One region of the Microbacterium laevaniformans genome, then DNA from elsewhere that is predicted to be linked to it. Evidence: predicted binding sites of a transcription regulator. Region 1 holds the regulator's gene; the other holds the start of a gene.
What was found. The regulator LexA, encoded in region 1, represses DNA repair genes until DNA is damaged. The targets are predictions, from matches to a motif close to TCGAACANNTGTTCGA.
Positions count from the first base shown of each region.

Region 2: the regulator LexA is predicted to act here: its motif matches at 7,361-7,376, upstream of JOE53_RS11605 (HNH endonuclease signature motif containing protein).

Region 1 is NZ_JAFBCE010000001.1:786,048-797,213, reverse strand. It holds gene priA (bifunctional 1-(5-phosphoribosyl)-5-((5-phosphoribosylamino)methylideneamino)imidazole-4-carboxamide isomerase/phosphoribosylanthranilate isomerase PriA) at 1-603, opposite strand, end outside; gene hisH (imidazole glycerol phosphate synthase subunit HisH) at 667-1,365, opposite strand; gene hisB (imidazoleglycerol-phosphate dehydratase HisB) at 1,362-1,973, opposite strand; gene JOE53_RS03620 (histidinol-phosphate transaminase) at 2,032-3,138, opposite strand; gene JOE53_RS03615 (LysM peptidoglycan-binding domain-containing protein) at 3,173-3,553, opposite strand; gene lexA (transcriptional repressor LexA) at 3,864-4,529, shown strand; gene JOE53_RS03605 (hypothetical protein) at 4,674-5,357, shown strand; gene JOE53_RS03600 (methylenetetrahydrofolate reductase) at 5,368-6,342, opposite strand; gene JOE53_RS03595 (S9 family peptidase) at 6,492-8,408, shown strand; gene hflX (GTPase HflX) at 8,416-9,939, opposite strand; gene JOE53_RS03585 (class I SAM-dependent methyltransferase) at 10,009-10,650, shown strand; gene dapF (diaminopimelate epimerase) at 10,673-11,166, opposite strand, start outside.
Region 2 is NZ_JAFBCE010000001.1:2,413,265-2,424,430, forward strand. It holds gene JOE53_RS11570 (lipoate--protein ligase family protein) at 1-610, opposite strand, end outside; gene JOE53_RS11575 (hypothetical protein) at 708-1,343, shown strand; gene JOE53_RS11580 (helix-turn-helix domain-containing protein) at 1,255-2,694, opposite strand; gene JOE53_RS11585 (alpha/beta fold hydrolase) at 2,848-3,729, opposite strand; gene JOE53_RS11590 (MFS transporter) at 3,789-5,408, shown strand; gene JOE53_RS11595 (MarR family winged helix-turn-helix transcriptional regulator) at 5,474-5,923, shown strand; gene JOE53_RS11600 (MFS transporter) at 5,920-7,272, shown strand; gene JOE53_RS11605 (HNH endonuclease signature motif containing protein) at 7,458-8,894, shown strand; gene JOE53_RS11610 (hypothetical protein) at 9,081-9,221, opposite strand; gene JOE53_RS11620 (beta-galactosidase trimerization domain-containing protein) at 9,331-10,062, opposite strand; gene JOE53_RS11625 (hypothetical protein) at 10,066-10,422, shown strand; gene JOE53_RS11630 (protein-L-isoaspartate carboxylmethyltransferase) at 10,468-10,824, shown strand; gene JOE53_RS11635 (hypothetical protein) at 10,845-11,166, opposite strand, start outside.

The sequences.
Region 1 (11,166 bases):
GACGACCGGCTTGACGGTGCGGGTGGTGACCTCGCGCAGCAGCTCGAGGTTCGGGCCCTTCAGCGTGCCGTCCTTGGTGACGTCGGTGACGACGTAACGGCTGCACCCGGCGTCTTCGAGGCGCTGGAGCACCTGCCAGAGGTCGCCGCCGTCGCGCGTCCACCCGCGCGCAGCGAGCGTGGTTCCACGCACGTCGAGTCCGACCGCGATCGCGTCGCCGTAGCGGCCGATGACGTCCGCCGCCCACTCCGGGTTCTCCAGCGCCGCGGTGCCGAGGTTGATGCGGCTCGCCCCCGACTCGAGGGCGGCCTCCAAGGTCGCATCGTCGCGGATTCCTCCGGACAGCTCCACCTGCACGCCCTTGAGCTGCTTGATGACCTTGCGCAGCACGGCGGCGTTGTTGCCGCGTCCGAAGGCGGCATCCAGATCCACGAGGTGGATCCACTGGGCGCCGTCGCGCGCCCAAGCCAACGCCGCGTCGACGGGATCGCCGTAGCTCGTCTCGGTGCCGGCCTCACCCTGCGTCAGACGTACCGCCTTGCCGTCGGCGACGTCGACGGCGGGCAGGAGGATCAGTTCGGGGGTCGACGCGAAATCGTTCATGGCTCCAGGAAGGGTTCAGTGCCCGCCATGCGCGGACACGAGGACACACAAGCAGAGAGACTACTACCGGGTGCGGGTGAGGTCTTGCGGAAGCGAGGAGATCCAGTTCGCGAGAAGCCGGATGCCGGCCTCGCCGCTCTTCTCGGGATGGAACTGCGTCGCCGACAGCGGCCCGTTCTCGACGGCGGCGAGGAACGGCGTGCCGTAGTCGCACCACGTGAGGGCGGGTTGACGGAACGGCCGCGTGACCTCGAGCGACCAGTGCTGGGCGGCGTAGGAGTGCACGAAGTAGAACCGTTCGTGCTCCAGGCCGCGAAAAAGAGTCGAGCCTTCGCCCACCCGCACCGTGTTCCAGCCCATGTGCGGGAGCACCGGCGCGTCGAGTTCGGTGACCGCGCCGGGCCACTCGCCGAGCCCCTCGGTGTCGTCACCGCGTTCCACACCGTGCTCGAACATCACCTGCATGCCGACACAGATGCCCAGCACCGGCAGACCTCCGGCGAGACGACGTTCGATGATCTCGTCGCCGCGCGTGGCGCGCAGGGACTCCATCACGGCCCGGAAGGCTCCGACGCCGGGTACGACCAGACCTGCGGCGTCGTGGATCAGGCCACGATCGGCCGTGAGCCGCGCATCGGCTCCCGCGGCGACGAGGGCCTTCACCGCGGAGTGGACATTGCCCGACCCGTAGTCGAGCACAGCCACGAGAGGCCGCTCCTCGATGCGGGTACCGGCCTCGAGCCCTGCGGTGGCGTCGGTCATAGGGCGCCCTTCGTACTGGGGATGCCGTGGACCAGGGGGTCGAGCGCCTTCGCCTGCCGGAAGGCCCGCGCGAACGCTTTGTACTCGGCTTCGGCGATGTGGTGCGGGTCCCGTCCGCCGAGCACCGTGACGTGCATCGTCAGACCGGCATTGAAAGCGAGCGCTTCGAACGTGTGACGCACGAGCGACCCGGTGAAGTGGCCGCCGATGAGATGGTGCTCGAACCCGACCGGCTCCCCGGTGTGGACCAGATAGGGGCGCCCGCTGATGTCGACCACGGCCTGGGCCAGCGCCTCGTCCAGGGGAACGAGCGCATCCCCGTAGCGCGAGATGCCGCTCTTGTCGCCGAGCGCCTGACGGATCGCCTGACCCAGGACGATCGCGGTGTCTTCGACGGTGTGGTGCGCATCGATGTCGGTGTCTCCCGAGGCGCGTACCGTGAGATCGGTGAGCGAGTGCTTTGCGAAGGCTGTGAGCAGGTGGTCGAAGAACGGCACCGTGGTGTCGATGCTGCTGTGCCCGGTGCCGTCGAGGTCGAGATCGAGTTCGACCGTGGACTCGCTGGTCGCGCGTCGCAAGGATGCCGTGCGGGGGGCCGGGGTGCTCATGAGCCGAGTCTACCGAGAGCCCGCGCGCCGGCCCGGCGTGTTACCCCGGCGTTCACCGTCAGTGCGCGCCGGAACCGCCCGGGCCGAGTGAGGCGAGCGCGTCGAGGAACGCCGTCGACTCCTCCGCGGTGCCCGCCGTGACACGCAGACTGTGGGCGATGCCGACATCGCGGATCAGAACGCCGCGGTCGTAGAGCCCCTGCCACGTCGCCGCAGGATCTTCCACACCGGAGAAGAGCACGAAGTTCGTCCAGCTCTCGAAGGGGCGGTAGCCGAGCGCGTCGAGTGTCGCGGAGATACGGTCGCGCTGAGCGACGATCTCGTCGACCATCGCGAGCATCGCCGGCGCGTGACGCAGCGCGGCCGATGCCGCCGCCTGCGTCAGCGCACTGAGGTGGTAGGGAAGCCGCACCAGACGCAGAGCATCGATGACGGCGGGGTCGGCCGCGAGGTAGCCGACGCGAGCGCCGGCGAATGCGAAGGCCTTGCTCATCGTGCGAGACACGACCAGCCGCGGCCGATCGGGCAGCAGCGTCAGTGCCGACCGGGAATCGCGGGGCGCGAACTCCTGGTAGGCCTCGTCGACGATCACAATGCCCGGTGCGGCGTCATAGACGGCCTCGATCACATCGAGTCCGAGTGGCGTTCCGGTCGGGTTGTTCGGCGCGCACAGAAAGACGACATCCGGCTGCGCACGGTCGACCTGAGCGGCCGCGTCTTCGGGGGCGAGTGTGTAGTCGACGCCGCGCGTCCCGCTCACGTACGTCGCGCCAGTGGCACGAGTGAGCAGCGGGTACATCGAGTAGGTCGGTGCGAAACCGAAGGCCGTCCGACCGGGGCCAGCGAACGCTTGCAGAAGGTGCTGCAAAACCTCATTGGATCCGTTCGCCGCCCAGATCTGCGCGGCCGACAGGCCATGACCCAGGTAGTCCGCGAAGCCCTCCCGCACGGCGGTGAACTCGCGATCCGGATAGCGGTTCACCTCCCGGAGCGCACGGGCGATGCTGTCGAGGATGTCGTCCGCGACCGCTTCGGGCACCGGATGCGTGTTTTCGTTGACGTTCAGCGCGACGGGCAGCGGAGCCTGGGGAGCGCCGTAGGGCGTCAGGCCGCGCAGGTCGTCTCTGAGGGGAAGGTCATCGAGTCGAACGCTCACCCTCACCATCGTAGAGGTCACCGTGATGAGCGGACGAGGCTGATCAGTGGCCGGCGGAGTACTCGGCGGGGATCGCGATGCTCTGTCCGGCATCGAGGCTGCCCGAGTCCAAGGCGTTGAGTCGAACGATCGCGTCGACGGCGTCGCGCGGGTCGACGTCAGGTGCGACCGCGCGTGCGATCGACCAGAGCGTGTCGCCCGGCTGAACCGTGACGTGGGTGAACGTGACTCCCGAGGATCCCTCATTGGAGGCCAGCGCGCCGCCGCCGGACACGATGCCGATACCGAGCGCGACGATGACGGGGATGGAGGCGAGGAAGGCGAGCACCCGGCGACCACGAACCGTCAGGCGCAGACGGGTGGCGGGGGCCGCCGCGATGACACGGCCGCGGGGCGAGGCGCCGAGGATGTCGATCGTGGTCATGGGTTCCTCCTTGAGACGTGTCCCGCGCCGCGGCGTCGGGGGTGAGAGCGTCACCTCGAAGATTCGAGTCGAGATTCGCATCCGCCTCTCGGCCGGGAGAGCCGGATGCGAATCTCTGTTCCGAATCTATCTTCGATAGTATTCGAGTGTCAAGCGATACGGTTCTCGCAGATGAATCGAATCCGACACGCGCACGCGTGCCGTCCGACCGTGCGAAAACCGGATACGGTTTCGACAAGACGACCCCATCACCAACCTCCGACATTCGAAGGCTCTGCCTTCCGGGGACGCGATCGAAGGAGCGCGCGATATGGCCGAGAAGCCTCAGACACGCAGGCGGAAGAGCCTCAGCGACAAGCAGCTGAAGATCCTCGAGGTGATCCAGACCTCCATCGCGCGCCACGGCTACCCGCCGAGCATGCGCGAGATCGGCGATGCCGTGGGCCTGAAGTCGCTGTCCAGCGTCACCCACCAGCTCAACCAGCTGGAGCTGAGCGGCTACCTCCGCCGCGACGCCGGCAAGACGCGCGCGATGGAGGTCCTCATCGATCTGCCGGGTGCCGCCGCCGAGAATCCCGCCGACCTCGCTCCGGCCGTGGGCGATGCGGCACTGGTCCCTCTGGTGGGGCGCATCGCGGCGGGCGTGCCGATCACGGCAGACCAGCAGGTCGAGGAGATCTTCCCCCTCCCCCGCCAGCTCGTCGGCAAGGGCGACCTGTTCATGCTCAAGGTCAGCGGCGAGTCGATGATCGACGCCGCCATCTGCGACGGCGACTGGGTCGTCGTGAGATCGCAGCCGACCGCGGACAACGGCGACATCGTCGCGGCGATGCTCGACGGCGAAGCGACGGTGAAGACCTTCCGGCAGCGGGACGGCCACACGTGGCTGCTCCCCCGCAACTCCTCCTTCGAGCCCATCCTCGGCGACGACGCGGTGGTCCTCGGTCGCGTCGTGGCCGTCCTGCGCGCGATCTGATCATGTCGCGGGCGCGCGCCCTCGCATCGGCCGTCGCGATCGTCCTGGCCGTCGTCTGCCTCCCGTTGTCCATCCTGAGCGTCTGGGCGCGGGTGCAGCTGGCGGCGGCTGCAAGCGCCCGCCGCCGCCGCCGCGCAGGGTCTCGTGCACGACACGATCGCCGGTGCGATCCGCTCCGACAGCTTCGGGGCACTGTGGGACCGGCTTCTTCGACAGTCTCACCGCGCGCTCACGCTCGCCGCGACCTCCGATGGCTCCGGCGTCGTGGTGCAGACCAAGGCCGGACTCGGCATCCAGGTCGGCGCCGTGGTGGCGGGCGTGAAGGAAAGTCTGAGCGCGCAGGGCGTGGCGTGGGCGACGCTCATCCCCTCCGTCGATCACGTCGTGGTCATCGGCTCCGGAGACGCCCTGGCCGCCATTCGAACGGGATATGCGCTCGGCGTGAAGGCCGGATGGTGGATGCCGGTCGCCACCGCGATCCTGTTCCTCACCGGGATCGCGCTCGCTCGGCGACGCTTCGACGCCCTGCGGCGGGCCGCGCTCGCGGCGGCGGCGGGCCTCGGAGCGCTGCTGATCGCGGCCGCGGCGGGCCGGGCGGCCGTATCGTCCGCCGCAACCGGGACGGCCCTCACGCCGGCCGCGGCGGCCGCCGTCTACGACCAGCTGGTGTCGGCGGCGGTCGGCGCCGCCGGGGCAGCTCTGGCGATCGCTCTCGCCGTCGCCGCCGGAGCGTGGCTCGCCGGTCAGTCCGCGCGGGCGGCGGCTCTTCGCCGCGCGTGGAGTCGTTGGGGTCTTCGCCGCGCGGCGGCGGACGAGTCGTCCGACTGAGCGGACGGCGTCACGGGCTCGCTTCGGGGATCAGCTCTGCGGCGCGCAGCACGCCCAGAACGGTGTCGTGGTTGTTGAAGGCGTAGAGGTGGGTGCCGTCGGCGCCGCCGGCGACAACGGACCGCGCGAGGTCGGCGGCATGGGCGAGGCCGACGGCGCGCTGCGCGGCGGCATCCGGAGCCGACTCGAGCGCCGCGGCGAGGGAGTCGGGGCGCGCATCCCCGGTGAGCTCGAGCACTCGGCGCAGTCGCCCCGGAGAGGTGATGGGCATGATCCCGGGCACGATCGGGATGACGACCCCGGCGGCGCGGGCGCGCTCGACGAAGTCGAGGTACTCGTCGGCGTGGAAGAAGAGCTGTGTCAGGGCGGACGTCGCCCCGGCGGCCTGTTTGGCCAGAAGTGCGTCGATGTCCTCGTAGCGGTGACGCGAACGCGGGTGACCGTTCGGGAACGCCGCGACGGCGATCTCGACGCGGTCGCCGTCGGTGACCTGCACGGCTCCCGGAAGCCCCGGGATCTCACGCTCGCGATACGGCGAGCGCTCCGCCTGCACCCGGCCGATCAGCTGCACGAGCTGAGCGGCCGACTCCAGATCGCCGACCACGATGTCGTCCTCGCCGACGCCGGCGGGCGGGTCGCCCCGCAGCGCCAGGAAGCGGGTGATGCCGGCATCGAGGAAGTCGCGGATGACCGTCGTGGCTTCGGCGTAGCTGCTGCCGACACAGGTCACGTGCGCGACGGGCGGAACGGTCGTCTCGCGGAGGATGTGCGTCAGCACGGTGAGCGAGCGGTCGGTCGTCGAGCCGCCCGCGCCGAACGTCACGGAGATGAAGCGCGGACCGGCGGCGGCGAGCACGCGAATGGTCTCGTAGAGAGCAGGCAGCTGCTCGGGGGTGCGCGGAGGGTAGATCTCGAACGAGAACGGTACCCGCGGCGAGGCCGTGCCGGCGACCGCCGGAGCGTCGACGCGGGGTTCGTGGGACATCATCGCTCAGTTCCCTCTCGGGTCGGGGTCCTGCAGCCGGTCGGCCGCGGCCTCGATGCCCCACTGTAGAGCCAGCGCCGTTCCCTCACCCGCGTGTGACGGCACGTGTCTGCCGACGTGGCAGGTCGCACACGCGTAGCGTGGCAGCCATGGTCGATGTGCACCCCTATGGATCCTGGCCCTCCCCGTTCACCGCCGCCTGGGCTTCTTCGGCTTCTCCCCGGATCGACGGCGCCGCACTCGTGGGCGACGAGGTGTGGTGGGCGCAGTCGGTGGCCGAAGAGGCCGGCCGCACGGCCGTGTTCCGGCGCGATGCGACCGGCACGGTGCACCTCGTCCTGCCGGCGCCGTGGAACGCCCGATCCGGCGTCCACGAGTACGGCGGCGGGTCGTGGGCGGTCGACGATGCCGGTCGGCTGTTCTTCGTCGAACGCCGCGATCAGCAGGTGTGGGTGCGGGAGCCCGGCTCGGACCCTCGTCCCCTGACGGACGATGCGGATGTCCGCTACGGCGGACTTCGCGCGACCGGCGGGATGCTGCTCGGCATCCGCGAGCGCGCCGGCCGCGAGCGGGCGATCGTGCGCATCGACCTCGACGGTGCGGGAGCGAGCGACCTTGTCGCGGGCAGCGATTTCGTCGCTCAACCCGCACTGTCCCCGCGCGGGGACCGGCTCGCGTGGGTGGCCTGGAACCACCCCGACATGCCGTGGGACCGCACGACGCTGCGTATCGGTCGCCTCGAGGACGGCGCCGTGGTCGAGTGGGCCGACGTGACCGACGGCAGCACGGCAGCGCTCCAGCCCGAATGGACCGACGAGGACGCCCTGCTCTACCTGGACGACGCGACCGGTCGGTGGAACATCTGGAGCCTGCGCCTGGATGCCGACCTGCCGCGGGCGCCTCTCGCCCCGGCCGATGCGGACACGGGGGGCCCGCTGTGGTCACTCGGCAGCCGCTGGTTCGGTGCGACGTCCGACGGCGGGGTGATCGCTGTCCGCACGAACGGCGCGGACGAGCTCGTCTGGCGGGATGCCGCGGGCACCGAGACCGTGATCGACATCCCCGCCACCGCATCCCTCGCCGTCGAGGCGGTCGTCGGCCACCGGGCGCTGATCTCCGGCGTGGCACCGGGCCTGAGCGGCATCTGGCTGGTGGACTTCGATGCGCCGGGGGCGACGGTGCACGTCGATCTCATCGTCGGATGCCGTGCAGAGATCGCGGGTGAGGATCTCGATGCGTGGCTTCCCGAGACGCGCCCGTTCTCTGTGGAGGGTCCGACGGGGACGGTGCACGCGTTCGTGCACCCTCCCCACCATCCGCGTGTCGCGGCATCCGACGCAGAACGTCCGCCCTATCTCGTGCTGGTGCACGGCGGTCCGACAGGCCACGAGGGCGGCGTCGCCGATGCGAAGACGCTGTTCTTCACGAGTCGCGGCATCGGAGTACTGGAGGTGAACTACGGCGGCTCGACCGGGTACGGCCGCGCGTACCGGGAGCGCCTGCGCGGACAGTGGGGCGTCGGCGACGTGGCGGACGTCGCGGCGGCCGCTTCCGGCCTGGCCGCCACCGGCGCCGCCGATGGCGCCCGCCTGGCGATCAAGGGCGGATCGGCAGGCGGCTGGACGGTGCTCGCGGCGCTCGCGCGCACCGACGTCTTCCGCGCGGGCATCTCCCGCTACGGCGTCGGCGACGCCCGCACCCTGGCCGCCGATACGCACGATTTCGAGTCACGGTATCTCGACGGACTCATCGGGCCCCTGCCGGATGCCGAGGAGCTCTACATCGAGCGCTCCCCGTTGACGCATATCGACGGGTTCCGCGTGCCCGTGCTGCTGCTGCAGGGCGCGGATGACGCGGTCGTGCCTCCGTCGCAGGCCGAAGCGATCCGCGACGCTCTCGCCGCGCGCGGCATCCCGCACGCCTACGTGCTCTACGAGGGCGAAGGACACGGGTTCCGCGGCGCTGAGGCGGTCGTGCACGCGCTGGAGAGCGAGCTCGCTTTCCTCGGCCAGGTGTTCGGCTTTCCGACGCCCGGCGTGCCGGCGATCGAGCTGACGGCAGGCTAGGCGTGCGTCAGAGCGCGTAGGGTGCGAGCTCCGCCGCGAGTCGCTCCGAGACGTGCGCGTGCACGGCGGTACCGCCTTCCTCGTGGGCCGTCGAGACGATGTGCCCCGACTCGTGCACCGCGTTGATGAGGTCTCCACGCTCATACGGCACGAGCGCGCGCACCTCGACCGCCGGCAGCGGCAGGGCGTCCTCGATGACGGTGCGCAGCTGATCGATGCCCTCGCCCGTGCGCGACGACACGAACAGCGCGCTCGGCTCAAGACCGCGCAGCACCAGTCGGGTGTCGTCGTCGACGAGGTCCGCCTTGTTGAAGACGACGATCTCGCGCGTCGAGCGCGCACCCACGTCGCCCATCACATCGCGTACGGTCGCGAGCTGCGCCGCGGGGTCGGGATGGGAGCCGTCCACGACGTGTACCAGCACGTCGGCGTCGCCCACCTCTTCCAGCGTCGAGCGGAACGCCTCGACGAGCTGGTGCGGCAGGTTCCGCACGAAGCCGACCGTGTCGGTGAGGGTGTAGACGCGCCCGTCGACCGCTTGGGCACGGCGCACCGTCGCGTCCAGCGTCGCGAACAGCGCGTTCTCCACGAGCACGCCGGCGCTCGTGAGCCGGTTGAGCAGGCTCGACTTGCCGGCGTTGGTGTAGCCGGCGATCGCGACGGACGGGATCGTGTTGCGCTTGCGTTCGCTGCGCTTGGCCTCGCGAGCGGGCGCGAAGTCGCGCAGCTGCCTGCGCAGCTGCGCCATCTTCGTGCGGATGCGCCGGCGGTCGAGCTCGATCTTGGTCTCACCCGGTCCGCGTGAGCCCATGCCGGCGCCTCCGGCCCCGACCTGGCCACCGGCCTGACGGCTCATCGACTCACCCCAGCCGCGCAGACGCGGAAGCAGGTACTCGAGCTGGGCGAGCTCGACCTGCGCCTTGCCCTCGCGGCTCTTGGCGTGCTGGCTGAAGATGTCGAGGATGACGGTGGTGCGGTCGATGACCTTGACCTTGACGACGTCCTCCAGCGCGCGACGCTGGCTCGGAGCGAGCTCCGTGTCGGCGATGACGGTGTCGGCGCCGACCGCGGCGACGAGGTCGCGCAACTCCGCCGCCTTGCCGCGGCCGATGTAGGTCGCCGGGTCGGGGTGCGGACGTCGCTGCAGCACCCCGTCGAGAACGACCGCGCCGGCGGTCTCGGCGAGCGCGGCGAGCTCGCGCAGGGAGTTCTCCGCGTCTTCCTGCGACCCCTGGGGGTAGACCCCGACGAGCACGACGTTCTCCAGCCGCAGCTGGCGGTACTCGACCTCCGTGACGTCTTCGAGTTCCGTGGACAGACCCGGCACGCGGCGCAGCGCCGCGCGCTCCTCACGGTCCCACTGATCGCCGTCGGTGTCGCCATAGGCGACGGTCGCCGCATCCTGCAGCGCCTGGGCGGCACCGAAGACGCTCGCGCGGGAGCGGCCCTCGGTACGTGCCAGCACGCGATCCACCGGATCGAGCGGCGTGTCCTCGCCGTGCGCGTCGGTGGTCTCGGTGGTGTGGGTCATGGATTCCTTCCAGGTCAGCCTTGCAGTCTAGCCTCCCGCACAGGCCGGTGGCTCCGGTACGCTCGCAGGATGGGGAGTGACCACTACTTCAGCGCCTCCCCGTCCAGCGCCGAGAGCCTCCGTCGCATCCGTGTGTCCCTCGGCGGACGCACCGGCGAGGTCACGACCGCGGGCGGGGTGTTCAGCCCCGACCACGTCGACGGCGGGACGGCGGTGCTACTCGCGAATACTCCGCCGCCCCCTCCGGGCGGCCACCTGCTCGACCTCGGCTGCGGCTGGGGGCCGATCGCGCTCAGCCTCGCCGTGCAGTCGCCGCACGCCACGGTGTGGGCGGTGGACGTGAACGACCGCGCTCTCGACCTGGTGCGACGAAACGCGCAGGAGTGGGGTCTCACCAACATCAACGCGGTGCGTCCCGAGGATGTTCCGGGCGACGTCCGCTTCCGCGGCATCCGGTCCAATCCCCCCATCCGCGTCGGCAAGAACGAGCTTCACGGTCTGCTGGAGACGTGGCTGCCGCGCTTGGACGAACGCAGCGACGCGTGGCTGGTCGTGCAGCGCAACCTCGGGTCCGACTCCCTGCAGCGGTGGCTGGCGGCGACATTCGACGACGGACACTCGGTGACGCGTGCGGCGACCGGACGCGGCTTCCGGGTGCTGAAGGTGCGCCGGCACGGCGCGGTGCCGACCGGCGCGATCGAACTTCCCTGAGTCGCCCGCGATCGACCGCGCGTCAGGCCAGGCGCACCTCGCCCGAGTAGACGAGGGTCGCCGGACCCGACAGCAGCACGTGGTCGCCGTCGCCGTCGGCGACGATGCGAACGCCCAGGATGCCGCCGGGCACCTCGACACTCCAGCGATCGGGCGCCGCGGGTCCGGCCCAGTGGCGGACGGCGAGCGCCGCTGCTGCGACACCCGTGCCGCAGGAGAGCGTCTCACCCACACCGCGCTCGAAGACCCGCATACGGATGCTGCCGACGCCGTTCTTGACGAGCGGATCGGCCGGAACGACGAACTCCACGTTCGCCCCGGCGACCGGCTCCGGATGCAGCAACGGCTGCACGGTGAGGTCGAGCTCCTCGAGCTCACCCGCGCTGGAGAGCGCCACGACGACGTGCGGGTTGCCGACATCGACGCCTTGACCGGGGCGGGCGACGTCGAGTCCCCGCGCCTTGACGACGGTCTCGCCGTCGATGGCGAAGACGCCGAGGTCGACCTCGAACCCGG
Region 2 (11,166 bases), 1.6 Mb from region 1:
CCGCGAAGGTGAGGCCGGCGACGAGCGCGGCGGGCACATAGAGCGAGTAGGTGACGATCGAGCCCGCCGCCATCAGCATGGCGCCACCGCCGGAGATGCGCCGCACGACGTCGAATCCGTGCCGTGCCGCGCCGTCGGGGTCGACCTCGTTGCGGTACGACTGGAACGAGCCGATCACGACGGCCGACTCGTTCCACTCCCAGATACGCAGGGTCGGCTTGCGTCGGCCATCGCCCACGCGCGTCGTGAGCACCTCGTCGAGGGCGAGGTTCATGGCGGGCGAGACCGCCTTCTCGTGCACGACCTCCCACTCGAAGTCGCGCCAACCGGGAGCGGTCACGAGCGCCCGGCGCACGGCCGTACCGACCGACTCCGGCGTGAATCCGAGCAGCTGCGCACCCTCGGGCAGGGCCCCGCGGACGGCCGCGGCGATGCCTGAGGCATCCGTCTCCACCGGCAGCCCGGTCACGGCCGCGTCGATGTCGGCGAGGGCGTCGTCGGGCTCGAGGAAGAAGTCGCCCGCGAGGTGGAAGTCGGCGATGCGCCCGTTCTCGACCTCGAGGTCGACCACCACGAGCTTGCCGCCCGGAACCTTGTATTCCCCGTGCATGACTCCAGCGTACGAGGTCGGGACAGCCCTCCGGCGCACGCCGGAATCACTCCGTCCACCCATATACGCGCCGCACGCTCCACCCGATGATGACGGGGTGCCCCCTCTCTCGGTCCGCCCCGCCCTCTCGCCCCGCCCGGCCCGGCGCGCCGTCGCACCGCTCGCCGCCGTGACCGCCGCCCTGTTCTCGGTGGGGGTGGCCGTGACCCTCGGCGAGGCCCCGGCGGCGGCGAGCTCGTCTGCGGTGCACGTGGTCGCGTCCGTGAGCGGCGCCGCGGGAGGGGTGACGGCGATGACGCTGTCGACATCGGGCGGCGTGGCGTTCGTCGTCGACGGGTCGGATGCCGTCGGCCTGATCGACACCGCGACCAACGCGATGACGGGAGCGACCTCGTCGCCGCCGGCCTGGCTCGGCGTGCCGACGGATCTCGCCACCGCTCCCGACGACACCGGCGCCTACGTGGTCACCGACGACGGTTGGGTTTCGCTCGTTCACGGCGACGGCAGCGTCGACGCGGTCAGCGCGCTTCCCGGCACCGGTTTCGGGGCGCTGGCGGCGGTTGCGAACGGGCCGAGCATCGTGGTCGTGCCGAGCGCGGTGAGCCCGAGCGCGATCTACCGCGTCAACGTCGGGGCGGGCACCATCAGCCCGATCCCCCTCGCAACCTCGCGATCGCGGGGTTGCTGTGTCCTTCCGCCATCAGCGCCGCGATCTCGCGCTCCCGTGAGCTGAGAACGCTGATGTCCCCGACGATCGAGGGATCGTTCGCCGACAAGCGCCGCCAGCCGCGGGCCGCGAGCGCCCTCACCGACTCGATCCCCAACCGATCGGCCTCGGACGCGATGCGGCGCAAGGCTGCGGCAGCGCGGCGGGTGTCGGGATCGAGACTCGCGTGCAGGTGCCGCCCGCGCAGAGCCTCGATGTCGGAACCCACCGCTTCGTCGAGATGGACCGACGCGACGGCGTGGGCTCTCGCCTCCTCGAGCCGTCCGCGCATCGCCGCGATCGCTCCGCGCGCGCGGGTGACCGCGGAGGCTGCGACGAGGTGCGAACTGAGGGCTGTCGCCTCGGCGAGCAACTCCTCTGCGCGCAAGAGATCACCGCGCTGAGCAGCGGCGGTGATGATGATCTCGGACGCGAAGGCACGATCCCACAGCTTGCAGCGCGCGAGGCCGGGACCGCCGATCGCGGTGAGCAGCGCGGCGGAGGCCTGGAGCTGGCCGAGCGTGCGCATGCCCCAACCGACGTAGAGGCAGGAGCCGACGCTCAGATAGTTCGCGTCGTCGCGCGCACGGGCGAGCACCTCCGCGGCGGCGCGCTCGAAAGCGCGCCGATCACCGGCCTGGGCGTGACCGTACGCGGCGATCGCGTCGATCACCAGGAAGGCGCGCTCCGGTACGGCGACGCCCGCCGCGGCGAAACCCTCGCCGATGACCCGAGCCTGGGCGGCGCGCCCCCGGAATGCGCTGAGCCGCGCTCGCAGAAGCTGGAGGGTCAGCGCGGCGCCGTCGATGCGCGCCGGCGGCGCGCCCGTCGCATCGGGTTCGCCGTCGCCTGTAGGGGCGCTCACCTGCCCCGGCGCGAGCCCGGCACCCTCGATCAGCTGCTCGGCGACGTCGAATTCGGCGACGCTGAGCGCGGCTTCGGCGAGGAGATACCGCGTCAGCAGGTCATCGCGGCGGGCACGCACGCTCGTGCGGCGCGGACCGGAGTCGCCGGGCAGGAGCGCGGGCAGCGTGATCCCCCGTCGAGACGCATTCGCCGTCCCCGCCATCGCGTCGGTCATCAGCACGAGGGCGCCCACCATGCGCGTCAGCTCCGCCGACAGGCCGACGGCCGCATCGGTCGCGCACGCGGCATAGTCCGCGGCGACGTCGAACCGACAGGCGATGACCGCGGCCATCGCGGCAGCGACGGCGAGCCGGGTTCGCGACTCGGCCGCATCGGGGTCGGCGCCCACGGTGTCGAGCATGCCCTGCAGGCGGGACAGATGATCCGCAGCGTCGCCGGAGAAGACGCTCACGAGCGTCGCATCCAGAGCGACCCGAGCCTGCTCACGGTCGCGGTCCGTGCTCCTCGCCACCGCGCGCATTCCTCCGCACTGACCGGCGGTCACGCCGGATTCTGCCGGAATCTTGACACGGGAGCGCGCGCCGCGAAACGGGGAGACCCCACGCGACGCGGAAATCATCCGTTTCCCCCACGCGTCGACGCGCACGAAGATCGCTGCGCGGCGTTATCCCGAGGGCGGGAGGTGCCGGTCGATCCATGCGATCAGGTCGGCGATCACCTCGTCGCGTGTCACGTCGTTGAACACCTCGTGCCGGATGTCGGGGTAGATGAGCGTCGTGACGTCGGTGAGGCCGGAGCGCCGCCGGTACGCCGCGGCGAGACGGTGGATGCTGCGCGGGCCCCCGACGGTGTCGTCGCGCCCGATCATCAGCAACAGCGGCACGTCGCGGGGAAGGTTCTTCGCGGGCTTGCCGATCAGCCGCAGCGTGTCCAGCGGCCCGAAAAGCTTCGCCAGCGGTTCCGAGGTGGTCAGCGGGTCGTCGAGGAATGCGCGGCCGACCGAGAGGTCGGAGGACAGCCACTCCGATCCCATCGCTTCGGACCCCGCCCACGGCGCGTTGAGGTCACCCGAGTTCAGGGATCCCGGCCAGCGCAGCGCCGAGCCGGTGAGGACGAGCGCGTCGTAGTCCCGCGGATGCCGGTCGAGCAGCATCTGCGCGAGGAACGAGCCCCACGAATGCCCGATGAGGATGAGGGGCAGCTCGGGGTGGTCGGCGCGGATGATGCCGCTCAGCTGTGCGCAGGCCGCGACGGCAGCCCTCAGCCCACCGGGGCCGAGTCGACCGAGCCGGCTCGCATCACCGCCGTGCTGCTCCAGGCCGGTGCGCCCGTGTCCGCGGTGATCGTCGGCGTAGACGAGGAATCCTGCGGCTGTGAGGGCCTCGGCGACGTGCGTGTAGCGGCCGGCGTGCTCCCCGACGCCGTGGAGGATCTGCACGGCGCCGCGCACGGGCGGGGCGTCGCCGTCGGGCTCGTAGAGGTCGTAGACGATGCGGATGCCGTGAGGATCGATGAAGGAACGTTCCTCGCGCCGCGCTGCTGCCATGGCCCGAGTCTAGGACCGGTGGTTGGCATTCCGGATATTGCTAGATAAGCTAGCCATTCATGAAGGAAGTCAGGTCACGCCGCTGGATCGGTCTGGTCTTCATCAGCCTCGCGGTCGCGCTCATCATCGTCGACTCGACCATCGTCAACGTCGCGATTCCGGCGATCGTGGACGACCTGGGCATCACCTCCACCCAGGTGCAGTGGGTGCAGGAGGCATACACCCTCGTCTTCGCCTCGCTGCTGCTGCTGTTCGGGTCGTTGGCCGACCGCATCGGACGGCGACGGCTGCTGCTGATCGGCGGCGCCCTGTTCGCGGGCGCATCGGTGCTGGCCTCGTTCGCACCGACGGGCGACCTGCTGATCCTCGCGCGTCTCATCCAGGGCGTGGGCGGTGCCATGATGCTGCCGAGCACGCTGTCGCTGCTGAACGCGACCTTCCAGGGTCGCGAGCGCGGCATCGCCTTCGCCGTCTGGGGATCGACGATCGGCGGCATGGCGGCCGTCGGCCCCCTGCTCGGCGGCTGGCTGACCACCTCGTTCTCGTGGCGCTGGGCTTTCGGCATCAACATCCCGCTCGGTGTCATCATCGCGATCGGAGTGCTGTGGGCGGTGGGCGAGTCGCGCGCCAAGAACGCTCCCGTGATCGACGCGATCGGCGCCGTCCTGTCTGTCATCCTCTTCGGCGCCCTCGTCTTCGGCCTGATCGAAGGCCGCACCCTCGGATGGTGGGAGCTCAACGACCCCTTCACCATCGGCGGCTGGAGCTGGCCGTTCTCCGTCTCGCCCGTGCCGGTGGCCTTCGCGATGGCGCTGCTCGCGGCCATGGGCTTCGTGACGTGGTCGCGGCACCAGGCACATCGAGGACGTCCGACCCTGCTCGATCCCCGCCTCTTCTCCATCGCGACCTTCCGCAGCGGCAACATCGCCGCCCTCGTCGTCGCACTCGGCGAATTCGGAATCATCCTGTCCCTGCCGCTCTGGCTGCAGTTCGCGCTCGGATTCGACGCCCTGCAGACCGGCCTCATCCTCATCGCGCTGGCCGCGGGCTCGTTCGTGGCCAGCGGGTTCGCGGGCGCATCCAGCGGCAAGATCGGCGCCGCGCTCATCGTCCGCGCCGGCCTCGTCGCCGAGATCGTGGGCGTGGTCGCAGCGGGCCTGGTCGTCGGCTGGGATGCCGGGACGCAGTCGGCCTGGCTCTGGCTGCTGCCCGCCCTGTTCTTCTACGGCTTCGGCGTGGGCCTCGCGACGGCGCAGCTGACGGGGGTCATCCTGCAGGACGTGCCGGTCGAGCTGTCAGGACAGGGGTCGGGGACGCAGTCGACGGCCCGTCAGGTCGGATCTGCGCTGGGGATCGCGATCCTCGGAACCGTGCTGTTCACCGGCACCGCCGGCATCCTGTCGTCATCCCTCGACGATCGCGGACTGCCGGCGCAGGAGCGCGATCAGATCGTGTCGGCGGTGGTCGACAGCTCGGGCGGGGCCATCGCCGGCCTCGCTGCGAACCCGGCGACCGCGCCGATCGCCGCCGACGCGAAGGCGGCGTTCTCCGACGCGACACGGCTGTCGGCGTTCACCGCCGGAGGCTTCCTCGTGGTGGGACTGCTCGCGACGATTCCGCTGGGCCGCGAGCGGCGGCGCGACGAGACCGACGCGGCGCAGCCGTCCGTGCAGAGCTGAGGATCGGCGGCGACAGCCGCATCCCCGATACTTAGCATGACTAATGAGCTATGCTAAGTATCAGCATGAGCCCCGAGACGCCCGCCCCCGCCGCACCCGACCTCTCCACACCCGCCGCCGAACTGCGCATGGCGACCTTCCGTCTGGCGCGACGACTTCGCTCCCAGCGGGCGGTCGACACCATGAGCGACGCGCAGTTCGCCGTGCTGGCCGCTCTGTCGGTGCACGGGCAGCACACCCTCGGCGAACTCGCCGACCGGGAGCGCGTGTCGGCGCCGTCGATGAACCGCACGGTGAACGGCCTGGAGGAATCGGGCTACCTCACGCGCACGACCGACGCCGACGACCGCCGCAAGGTCAACATCGCGCTCACCGACGCGGGTCGCGCGGTCGTGGAGGAGACCGTCCGGCGCCGCGACTCGTGGCTCGAAGACGCCCTGGCCGCATTGACGGCGTCGCAGCGCGAGCTGCTGCGCTCCGCCGCCGAGCTGATGCGGGAGGTGGCCGCCCGATGAGTTCGCCCACCCGCGCGTCGAATGCGATGTTCCGCTCTTTCTCGGTCTTCAACTACCGCGTCTGGTTCATCGGCGCACTGGTCTCCAACATCGGCGCCTGGATGCAGGCCACGGCTCTCAGCTGGGTCGTGCTCACGCAGCTCACGCACAACGACGCGGGGGCGATGGGCGTGACGATGGCGTTGCAGTTCGCGCCTCCCCTGCTGCTGGTGAGCGTGACGGGCTGGGTCGCCGACCGCTTCGAACGGCGACGGCTGCTGATGGTGACGCAGAGCTCGCTTCTCGTGCTCGGGGCGACCATCGGCATCCTGATCCTCAGCGGCGTCATGACGCTTCCCCTCATGTACGTCTTCGCCTTCGCGCTGGGTCTCGTGGCGGCGTTCGACAACCCGACGCGCCAGGCGTTCGTGTCCGATCTCGTCGACCGCGAGAACGCCTCGAACGCGGTGGCACTGAACGCGGCATCCTTCAACGGCGCCCGGATGATCGGGCCCGCCGCCGCCGGCGTCGTGATCGTCGCGGTCGGCACCGGCTGGGTGTTCCTGATCAACGCGGTGACGTTCCTCGCGATGATCGTGGCTCTGCGGCTGATCCGCTCCGAGGAACTCGTGCCGCGCATCACGGCGCCCGGGGCATCGCGTCTGGCCGACGGCTTCCGCTACGTCGGCAGCCGCCCCGACCTCATGGTGACGTTCGTGATGGTGTTCCTGCTCGGCGCGTTCGGCATGAACTTCCCGATCTTCGCCTCGACGATGGCCCTGGAGTTCGGACGGGATGCCGACGGCTACGGGCTGCTGAGCTCGATCCTGGCCATCGGCTCACTCGCCGGGGCCCTGTTGGCCGCCCGGCGGGATCGTGCGCGGATGCGTCTCGTGATCGTGGGCACCGGCATGTTCGCGGTCGCGGGAACGGTCTCGGCGTTCATGCCGGACTACTGGCTGTACGCCATCACGCTGATGTTCACCGGGTTCTCGGTCGTCACGACGCTCACGACGGCGAACGGCTACGTGCAGACGACGACCGATCCGGCGCTCCGCGGGCGCGTGCTCGCCCTGTACATGGCGATCCTCATGGGCGGAACGCCGATCGGCGCGCCCATCGTGGGCTGGGTGGCCGCGGAGTACGGGGCGCGTGCCGCCATCCTGCTGGGGGCCGCGGCGGCATTCGTCGCCTTCGCCGGCGGCTTCGGATGGCTGCTGTGGTCGGGGCGCCTGCACCGTCACGAGTCGCGCCGCTTCGCCCTCTCGCTGGACGAGACCCGGCCCCTGTCGATCGTGACCCCGGAGGAGTTCAGCGACGAGGTGGCGGGAACGACGCCGATCTCGCTGCCCGATCCGACACGGCGGTAGCACCACCACGAATCGGCCTCTGCCGCCACCCATCATGCATCGCACCCCGTCGCGGATCACGACGTGTGCGAAATGTCCATTGCAGTATTCGAATCTTTGTTCTATTATCGAAGGAGAGAAGCCCCGCGTATCCCCCCGATCCTGATGCGGGTTCTGCGCTCCGGCCTGTCCGGAGCGAGGGGATGATGCACGTGAGCGCGCAGCGGGAAGACGTGGCCGACATCGGCCGCATGCTCGATACGCCGTGGCCGGCGCTGGACCGGCTGGTCGCCGATGTGGTGGATGCGCGGCGGCGGATAGCCGAAGTCCAGGCCGAGGAAGCTCGACTTCTCGCCGACGCGGTCGGACTGGTCGCGGATCGGACCGCGTTGCTGCGGCAAGAAGCTCAGCAGCGGGGCAGCTCACCCCTCCGGTCGAGCGACGCGGACCTGCCGCTTCGGGAAGTGGCGCTGGAGTTGGGCATGGCGATGCGCGCCTCAGACCGGGGCGTGCAGCGACGGATGTCCGAGGCGTATCTGCTGACCACGCTGTTTCCTCGCACCCACGCGTCATGGGCCGACGGCGAGATCGACGCAAGCCATGCCTGGGCCATCGCGCGAGCGGGCGCGGTGCTGCGGACGAGCGAGGATCGCGCCCGCTTCGAAACCCTCGCGCTCGAGGCGGCACGGACGGAATCTCCCTCGCGAATGACCCAGGCGGCGAAAGCCATCGCGGCGACCATCGACCCGGCGGCGTTCGACGACGCCGTGCACCGGGCAACGGACGAGCGATCCGTGCGCCTGTTCGACCTCGACGACGGCATGGCTAGACTCATCGCCGATCTGCCCGCGCCGATCGCGTACGCGATCTACGACTCGCTCACGACACGCGCTCGGACGATCGTCGACCGGACCGACACCGACACCGACACCGACACCGACACCGACACCGACACTTCCAAGGATGCGTGCGGCGAGCCCCGGCGAGCCCGAGGCGACGATGCCGACACCGTCGTCACCAGTCGATCCGCCGACGCGGAGCGCCGCACCCTCGCGCAGGTCCGCGCCGACGTCTTCGGCGACCTCCTGCTGACCGCAGCACCATCGACGACGGCCACCGGTGCGGGCCTGGACGCCATCCGCGCCCGCATCCACGTGACGGTCCCCGCATTGACCCTCGCCGGAGACCCGGCGGGCGGACCTGCCATGCTCGCAGGTCACGGCCCCATCGACCCAGCGATCGCCCGCCGACTCGCGGGACTGGCGCCCGGCTGGGATCGTGTGTTCACCGATCCGCACACCGGTATCCCGGTCGCCGTCGACCGCTATCGCCCCAGCGCGGAACTCTCCCGCTACCTCGCCGCGCGCGACGAACGGTGCCGCGCGCCCGGTTGCACCCGGCCGGCCCACGGATGCGACCGCGACCATACGACCGCAGCGGCAGACGGCGGCGCGACCGCCCACGAGAACCTGGCGCACCTCTGCCGACGCCACCACACGATGAAACATCACACCGCCTGGCGTGTGCGCCATCTCGGTGGCGGAACACTCGAGTGGACCGGCCCCACGGGGCGCCGCTACACCGACCGGCCACCGTCACTGGTGAGGTTCGTTCCCGCGACCGAGGATCCGCCCCCGTTCTGAGCGAGGTGGGCACAGGTCAGCGAGCAGTCGACGCTCCTGCGACGACCCGCACCACGGCGAGCGCACACGCGTCGTGGGTCAGACGCGACGGGCCCGCGAGCGACTCCGACACGACGTCGTCCCAGGGTGCACCCGGAGTGCACGCTGCTCGGGCCGACGTCCAGCCGTCGCGGAAGGGACCCCGCTTCACGACGTGGCAGCCGGGCCGGAACCCTCGCCGCTCGCGAGGGATTCGGCGGCGCGCGCGTCGAGCAGCTGCTCGAGCGCGTCGAGGTCGTACCCCCGCACGTAGCCGCGGAAGAACTCTGCCAGGGCGTCGGCCGGCAACGTCCTGATCCAGGCACGCGCGGCGGGCGTGATCGACGGAGAGCTCGAACAGCGGCGAGACCTCGTCGCGCGCACGCAGGAGCTGCGCCGGTACGAGCCGCGGGCGTGATCAGTGCAGCGACGCGTCGGCGTCGGTGTGCAGCCACTCGGTGAACACGACCTCGAGGCCGGCGCGCGTCGGCGCACACACCATCGGTCCCGCCTGCGCGTCGAGATCGCCGCGGAACGGCGCGACCCGCACCAGACGCAACGGCTCGCCGTCGACGCCGGCGCGCACCGTGAGGGCATCCTCGCCACGGCTCACGCGCACGCGCAACGGCCGCCCGGCCCACTCCGGCACGCCGCGCGGGGCGACGCGCAGACCGTCTCCGGCATCGACGACGACCTCCTCGTCGGTGCGGTTGACGAGGAACACGTGCCGGGTCGCCTCGTCCCCGCGGACGATGACCTCGAGCCGGCCTCCCGCCGCGAGCGGGTCGGCTGCGAGCGCGTCGATCTCACCGGCGAGACGCTCGAGCAGAGCCCGGGTGCCCTCCCGACCGAGGTCGGCGGACACGTAGGTCGCCGACCCGGTGCCGACGCGGCGGTGGGTGACGGCCGGCATCCCCGCGAGCTCGCCCGCCGCGTAGGTGTCCAGCACCTCGACGTCGGCGCCGACGCGGGCGATCCGCTCGCTCCAGTGTGCCGCGCGGGCGCCGGAGGCGAGCAGGGCCGATTCTTCGGGCAGAAGCGGCACGAACTCTTCCACCGTCACGCCGAGGACGTCGCGAAGGGCACCCGGGTAGCCCCCGAGCCACACCCGGTCGTGCTCGTCGACGATGCCGGAGAAGTACGTCGTCACGAGATGACGACCGCTGCGGACGACGTCCTCCAGCCGGGCATCGTCGAACGCAATCTCGACCGTCGCGAGTTGGTGCGCATGTTCTCCATCGTCTCGGCGGAGGCCACCTACCCCGGACACGAGGCACACGACTGGCTGCGCCAGCGGTACGCGCGCGTCATCGCCGACTACGCCGGCGCGATCGCCGCCGATCGCGCCGCCGGAAGGATCAACCCGCCCGTCGGCGACGACACCGCTCTGGCCGCCCTGGTCATCACGGGGTGGGAGGGCGTTCAGATCCGCTGGCTCGCCGATGATTCGGACCCCGTAGCGGCCATGTCCCTGCTTCTGTCGAGTGCACTGCGACCACGGGCGGCATAATGGGTTTGTGCCTTCCGGCACGCCGAAGCCGAGAATCGAGGCCCCATGCCCTATCGCAACCAGGAAACGGTCGCGTCATGGGTGCGCGATTACCTCGAGGACCGCAACGTGGACGCTTCCTCCGTGTCGGTTCTCGAGAAGGACTTCACCCCGGGACCGGACTCCGGCCTCGTCGTCGTCGCCTTGAGCAACGCGTCCACGGTCACCTACATCCAGCCGGTCATCGCCGACGGCCACCCGCGGTGGATGGTGACGTTCGAGCCCCGGACCGAGGGTTTCGACCTCGACGCCGCGGGCGTGGCCCGCCTGTCGGCCGATCTCTCCACCCTCGCCGACCTGTGCGGTTATCTGCAGGAACGCACCGAGCAGGCCATCGCCGAGGCAACCGCCGCCGGAGTCTGAGCCGCACCGCGCGGTGCGATCTAGACCAGAGGCGTCGTGAACACGGCGGTCGCCAGCGCGCCGAGCGCGACGATTCCGCTCACCGTCGCCGCCGCCTGCCACAGCGCTTGCGCGCGCGTCGACCGCGACTCGACACCGGGTTCGGGCCGCGCGGCATGAGCGCCGAACACCGCGCGCTGAGCGTCGACCAGGGTCATGTAACGGCCGACGGGGGTCGAGCGCGAGTCGAAGCCGACGAAGTGTCCGTCGGGCGTGCCCTCCACGCAGCCCACGTAGTCACCGGCGCGTGAGGCGACGAAGAAGTCCTCACTGACACGGGCCCAGGTCACGCGCCCCGCGGAC